2 regions of the Clavibacter sp. genome follow, and region 2 is predicted to be linked to the other one. Evidence: predicted binding sites of a transcription regulator. Region 2 holds the regulator's gene; the other holds the start of a gene.
The links. The regulator HspR, encoded in region 2, represses chaperone genes until heat shock. The targets are predictions, from matches to a motif close to AAGTTGAGTCNNNNNGACTCAACTT.
Positions count from the first base shown of each region.

Region 1 (3,397 bases), on a different contig from region 2:
TCAACATGGGCTTCACGCGCGGCCTCTCGCCGGCGTACATGGCGGTGACCCCCGCGATCAACGACTGGGTGCACGCGCTCGTCACGGGCGATGCGGAGTTCGCGCGGCTCGGCTTCGGGATCCTCCGCGAGGTCGCCGCGGTCGGCGTGCGCGACGAGCGGGTCGACGCCGCGCTGCCGCCCGGCCACTCCCACGGCAAGATGCTGTCCGCGCTCTGGCGTGAGTCGCCCGTGCCCGGCCTCGCCGAGGGCGAGCGGCTGATGAGCATGACGAGCCTCCTGCACGTCGACGCGCACGGGGACACGGTGCTCGGCGCGCTGATCGATGCATCCGGCATCGGCGCGGCCGCGTGGCTGCGCCGCTGGCTCGACGCGTACCTCGTCCCGCTCGCGCACGCGCTCATCGCGCACGACCTGGCGTTCATGCCGCACGGCGAGAACGTGATCCTCGTGCTGCGCGACCATGTCGTCGTCCGCGTGCTGATGAAGGACATCGCCGAGGAGGTCGCCCTCTTCGACACCGAGCGCGAGCTGCCGGACGACGTGCGGCGGATCCGCATGGAGATCCCCGAGGACGAGCGCACCCTCACGGTCTTCACCGACGTGATGGACGGCTTCCTCCGCTTCGCCGCCGCGCTCCTCGAGGACCGGGACGACCTCGGCCCCGATGGCCTGTGGCGCGTGGCCGCGGAGGCGCTCGCCGACCACGAGCGCGCGCACCCGGAGCTCGCGGAGCGCTTCTCGCGCCTCGACCTCTTCGCGCCGTCGTTCGACCGCTCGTGCCTCAACCGCCTGCAGCTGCGCGACAACCGGCGGATGGTCGATCTGCAGGCGCCGGTGATGCAGATCCACGGCTCGCTGCGGAACCCGCTCGCCATCCACGCGGGCCTCCGGCCGCGCATCGACTGACCACCCGGCCCGCGCATGCGAGGAGCCGCCGCCCGCTGCTGCGGACGACGGCTCCTCGTCGTGTGGGCGCCTCGCGGCCCGGTCGGATCAGCTCGCGGCGTGCGCGCCCTGCTCGACGCGCAGCGTCTGACCGTCCTGGCCCTGGCCCTGCTGCTCGTCGGACGTGACCGCGATCTTGCGCGGCTTCGCCCGCTCGCTCACCGGGATGGTGACGCTCAGCACGCCGTTGGCGTAGTGCGCCGAGATGCGCTCGGTGTCGATGCCCTGGCCGAGCGTCAGCTGGCGGAGGAACGTGCCGGCGACGCGCTCGCGCGTGAGCCACCGCACGTTCTGGTCGCCGGCGAGCGTGCGCTCCGCGCGGATGGTCAGCAGCTGGCCGTCCACGTCGATGTCGACCGAGCCCGGGTCGATGCCCGGGAGGTCGGCGGCCAACACGTAGGTGTCGCCCTCGCGGTGCAGGTCGATGGGCATGGGCCGGTTCGCCTGGCGGGTCTCGGCGAGGGCGCCCATGGCGCGGTCCAGCTCGCGGAACGGATCGAAGGTCATGTTCATGCTCGACTCCTCACGATGATCTGCGGTGATGATCTGCGGGTTGAGCCCCCTCGGCTCAACTACGGCGAGATTAGCACTCGACGCAGGGGAGTGCCAAGCCGTTCGCCGAGGGCGAATGCGGCTCTCGCCACCGCTTCAGGAGCGTCGGCGCAGGTCGCGCTCCATGCGGCCGATGAGGGTCCACACCGCGCGCGAGAGGTCCGGGTGCTCCATGGCGATCCCGCGCAGCAGCCGGTACTCGAACCGCGCGACCACGCCGGGCTCGGTCGACGGATCGCGCACGCGGGCCAGCTCCTCGGCCATCCCGTCGGCCTCGAGCACGTCCTGCCGGAGCGTCGCGACCACGTGCTCGTCCACGGTCGGCAGCTGCGGGATCACCTCCCACGGGTCGTCGCCGTTCCGGCAACGGTGCTCGATCACGGCGTCCAGCTCGTCGCGGGCCTCCTGGCGCAGCACCTCGAGGCTGGCGGAGAAGCGGGCGTGCACGGGCGGATCCTCTCGGGCGGCGGGCCGCTCGGAGGCGGGTCCCTTCACGCTACGTCATGCCCCGGAGCACCCCCGACGGGATGGCCGGATGCCGTCGGTAGCCTGGAGGACCGCGACCCAGGAGGATCCATGACCGACACCGCCCGCCCTGTCGCCCTCGTCACGGGAGCCACCCGCGGCATCGGCCGCGCCGTCGCCGAAGACCTCGCCCGCACGCATCGCGTGATCGTGCACGGCCGCGACCGCGATGCCGTCGACGCGCTCGCCGCCTCCCTCACCGACGCCGTCGGCTGGGCGGCCGACCTCGCCGCGGGCGGCCTCACCGACCTCGTGCCGGGGCTCGACCGCCTCGACGTGCTCGTGCACTCGGCCGGCGTGATCGGCGGCGACGCGGTCGACGCGACGCCGGTGGAGGAGTGGCGCCGCGTGTTCGAGGTCAACGTGTTCGCGGTGGCCGAGGTGACACGCGTGCTCCTGCCCGCGCTCCGGGCGGCGAAGGGGCAGGTCGTGCTCGTGAACTCCGGATCCGGCTTCACGGCGAACCCCACCGGCGGCGTCTACGCGGGATCCAAGTTCGCCCTCCGCGCGCTCGGCGACGCCCTCCGCGAGGAGGAGCGCCCGAACGGCGTGCGCGTGTCGAGCGTGCACCCGGGCCGCGTCGCCACCGACATGCAGCGGGAGCTGCGCGCCAAGGAGGGCGGCGCGTACGACGAGACGCGCTACCTCGAGCCCGCATCCGTCGCGCGCGCCGTGCGCCTCGTGGTCGATCAGACCCGCGACGGCACGCTCGAGTCGGTGTCGCTGCGCCCGTTCGGGGGCTGATCCGGCGGACGACCGGACGCATCGGCCCCGTCGTCCGCGCGTGCGCCGAGCGCGATTCCTTACGTCTTGGAGATCGTCGTTGCGAGAGACGGTCTTCTGACGATACGTTCTCACCATGACCTCCCGCAGCGACGCCGACACCCGCGCCGACGCCCACGTGGACGCGTCCGGCGTCGACGCCCACGTGGACGCGTCCGGCGTCGACGCCCACGTGGACGCGTCCGGCGTCGACGCCTCCGGCATCGACTGGGGCTCCGGCGGCATCGAGACGCAGTTCGGCTGGTCCATCCAGGCCGTGTACCAGGGGTTCGTACGCACCGCGCAGGCCGCCGTGGCGCACGTCCCGGGCGGGCCGCGCGGCTACCAGGTGCTCGTCGCGATCACCACGGAGGAGCCGTCGTCGCAGCTCGCGCTCGCGCAGCGGCTCGGCATCGACAAGACGCAGATGACCTACGTGATCGACGCGCTCGCCGAGGGCGGGCACGTCGAGCGGCAGCTGCATCCGCGCGACCGCCGGATCCGCCAGGTCGTGCCGACCGACGCCGGGCGCTCCCTGCTCGCGACGGCGCGCGTCGCCCTCGGCGAGGTGGAGGACGGCCTGATGCGGGACCTCGACCCCGACGAGCGCG
Region 1 covers NZ_JAAVCB010000029.1:46,288-49,684, forward strand. Annotated here, with positions in the region: gene HDR73_RS03680 (GNAT family N-acetyltransferase) at 1-908, shown strand, start outside; gene HDR73_RS03685 (Hsp20/alpha crystallin family protein) at 996-1,460, opposite strand; gene HDR73_RS03690 (hypothetical protein) at 1,596-1,994, opposite strand; gene HDR73_RS03695 (SDR family oxidoreductase) at 2,076-2,768, shown strand; gene HDR73_RS03700 (MarR family winged helix-turn-helix transcriptional regulator) at 2,884-3,397, shown strand, end outside.
Region 1: the regulator HspR is predicted to act here: its motif matches at 1,498-1,522, upstream of HDR73_RS03685 (Hsp20/alpha crystallin family protein).

Region 2 (3,397 bases):
TACGCGCAGGGCCAGCAGGAGCAGGCCGCGGGTGAGGCCCCCGAGGGCGCGTCCGAGGCGAAGAAGGACGACGAGGACATCGTCGACGCCGAGGTCGTGGACGAGGACGACGAGGACAAGAAGACCGACCGATGACCGAGGACACCGCGAACGGCGAGGGCACCACACCCGAGGACGAGGGAGCCGAGCAGTCGGCTCCCGCGTCCCCGGCCGGGCCTGACGCCACGGCGGACCAGGCGGCCGATGAGGCCTCCGTCCCGGGAGCCGACGGCGCGTTCGTCGAGGCCGAGGGCCCCGACGTCGAGACGACCGACCCCATGGACGAGGAGCTGCAGGACCTCATCGAGCAGACGCGCGCCGAGCCCGCCGAGGGCGACAGCGAGCACCTCGCGGACTTGAAGCGCGTCACCGCCGAGTACGCCAACTACCGCAAGCGCACCGAGGCCAACCGCGAGATCGAGCGCCAGCGCGCGGTCGGCGACGTGGTCAAGGGCATCCTCCCGGTGCTCGACGACCTCGACCGGGCCGAGAAGCACGGCGACCTCGCGGAGGGCGGACCGCTCACCGCGATCGTCGCCAAGCTGCGGACGAACGTGGAGCGCATCGGGCTGGTCAAGGTCGGCGCCGTCGGCGACGCCTTCGACCCGCAGGTGCACGAGGCGATCTTCCAGAAGCCGAACCCCGAGGTCCAGGTGGACACCGTCGCGGACGTCGTCGAGAGTGGCTACTACATCGGCGAGACGCTGCTGCGGGCCGCGAAGGTCGTCGTCGACAAGCCGGAGTAGCGCCATCAACCGCAGCGAAGATCCGGCTGCACCCACCCCGGTCCGGGCGTCCGCACGCGCGGGCGCCCGGACCGGGTCGTGCGGCCCCCACCACGAGACGAAGAAGAAGGGAGGCGTCTGATGGCCAGCCAGGACTGGTTCGACAAGGACTTCTACAAGGTCCTCGGAGTGTCCAAGGACGTCTCGGAGGCCGACCTCAAGAAGGCCTACCGCAAGCTCGCGCGGCAGTACCACCCGGACAGCAACCCGGATCCGTCGGCGGAGGCGCGCTTCAAGGAGATCAGCGAGGCGCACGCCGTGCTCGCCGACAAGGAGCAGCGCAAGGAGTACGACCAGATCCGCGCGATGGGATCCGGCGCCCGATTCAGCGCGCCGGGTGCCGGCGCGCCGGGCGGTGGCTTCGAGGACGTGTTCGGCGGCATGTTCGGCCAGCAGTCCGGCGGCCGCGGGCGGCGTACGGCCGGGTTCGGATCCGGCCAGCCGCAGTACAGCCAGGGCGGGTTCGAGGACATCCTCGGCGGTATGTTCGGCAACGGCGGCTTCGGCCAGTCGACCGGCGGCTACCGGGGCTACGGCGCTCCCACCAAGGGGCGCGACGTCACGGCGTCCACCACGGTCGACTTCCTCACCGCGGTGCAGGGCGACGTCGTGCGCCTGCAGGACTCCGACGGCCGCCCCCTCACGGTGCGCGTGCCGGCCGGGGTCTCCGACGGGCAGAAGATCCGCCTCGCCGGCAAGGGCGAGCCGTCGGGCGACGGGGGCGCCTCGGGCGACATCATCCTCACGGTGCACGTGCGACCGCACCCCGTGTTCGAGCGCGACGGGCTGAACCTCCGGGTCAACGTGCCCGTGACGTTCCCCGAGGCCACGCTCGGCGCGACCATCGAGGTGCCCACGCTCGGCGGCGACCCGGTGCGGCTGAAGGTCGCGCCCGGCACGTCGAGCGGCAAGGTGCTGCGCGTCAAGGGCCGCGGCGTCACGACCCCGAAGGGCACGGGCGACCTGCTCGCGCGCATCGAGGTCGCGGTGCCGTCGCGCCTCACCGACGCCCAGCGCGTCGCGCTCGACGCGTTCGCCAGCTCGGGACCCGCCGAGGACCCGCGCCGGGAGCTCATCGAGCGGGCCAGGAGCTGAGATGGATCCCCGCGACACGATGGACGAGGACGCCCCCGTCTTCGTGATCTCCGTGGCGGCCGAGCTGTCGGGCATGCACCCGCAGACGCTCCGGCAGTACGACCGCCTCGGGCTCGTGTCGCCCACCCGGACCGCCGGGCGCTCCCGCCGCTACTCGATGCGCGACATCGTGCAGCTGCGGGAGGTCGCCCGGCTCGGCGCGGAGGGCGTGAGCCTGGAGGGCATCGCGCGGATCCTCGAGCTCGAGAACCAGGTGTCCGAGCTCCGCGGACGCGTGCGCCAGCTGGAGTCCGCGCTAGCCGACGAGCTGCTGTCGCGGCCCGGTCGGCGCGTGTTCGCGGCCCGCGGCGACGGCGACGTGGTGTCGCTGCGCGCGGGCGTGCGTCCCTCGCAGCCCACCGAGGTGGTGCTGTACCGTGCGGCGCTCGCCATGCCGGACGACGACCGTTCCGAGCGCGACGCGCGGTGAGCGACGCTCCCGCCGCCGCTCCCGACGCCGCCGCTCCCGACGCCGCACGCGTATCCGCCGCCGACGACCTGCTCGACCTGGGCGCACTGCGACGCCGGCCTGACGTCGAGGCCGAGAACCTCTTCGCGGTGGACGCGGCCGACCGCCTGCTCCTCGACGAGCTGGTCGCGCTGCTCGCCGCCGCGTCCGCCGACGGCCGCCCCCTGCGGCCCGAGGACGTCGTCGTGATCGGCGACCACTACGGCGCCCTCGCCCTCGGCGCCGCGGCAGCGCTGCGTCGGGCCGGGGCGGCGGATCCCGTGCGCATCCGCGTGCACCAGGACGCCCTCGCCTCCGAGACCGCGCTCCGCCTCAACGCGGAGCTGATCGGCGAGACCGCCGAGATCGCCCACCACGGGCTCGACGCCGCGCTCGCCGCGCACGCCCGCGTCGTGATCGCGCGCCTGCCCTGCAGCCTCGACGCGCTCGACGAGTGGGCCGGGGTGGTCGCGGGCGCCGCCGCCGACGACGTGACCGTGCTCGCCGGCGGGCGCGTGAAGCACATGACGCCCGCGATGACGGACGTGCTGCGCCGCCGCTTCGGCGACGTGCACGCGACCCTCGCCCGGCAGAAGTCGCGGATCCTCGTGGCGCGCGAACCCGTGCGCCCCGCCGCCGCCGCCGACGCCGACGCCGCCTACCCCCGCAGCGAGTCGCACCCCGACCTCGGCCTCGAGGTGCGCGCGCACGGCGCCGCGTTCGCCGGCGCCCGCATCGACATCGGCACGCGCTTCCTCCTCTCCTTCCTGCCCGACCTGCCCGAGGACGCCCGCGTCGCCGTCGACCTCGGCTGCGGCACGGGCGTCATCGCGTCGGCCGTCGCGCTCGCCCGGCCGGGCATCCGCGTGATCGCGACCGACCAGTCGTGGGCCGCCGTCGACTCCGCGCGCGCGACCGTCGCCGCGAACGGGGTCGCCGAGTGGGTGACCGTGGTGCGCGACGACGCCGGTTCCACCGTGCCCGACGGATC
Region 2 covers NZ_JAAVCB010000105.1:7,296-10,692, forward strand. Annotated here, with positions in the region: gene dnaK (molecular chaperone DnaK) at 1-135, shown strand, start outside; gene HDR73_RS11510 (nucleotide exchange factor GrpE) at 132-785, shown strand; gene HDR73_RS11515 (DnaJ C-terminal domain-containing protein) at 906-1,919, shown strand; gene HDR73_RS11520 (heat shock protein transcriptional repressor HspR) at 1,921-2,388, shown strand; gene HDR73_RS11525 (class I SAM-dependent methyltransferase) at 2,385-3,397, shown strand, end outside.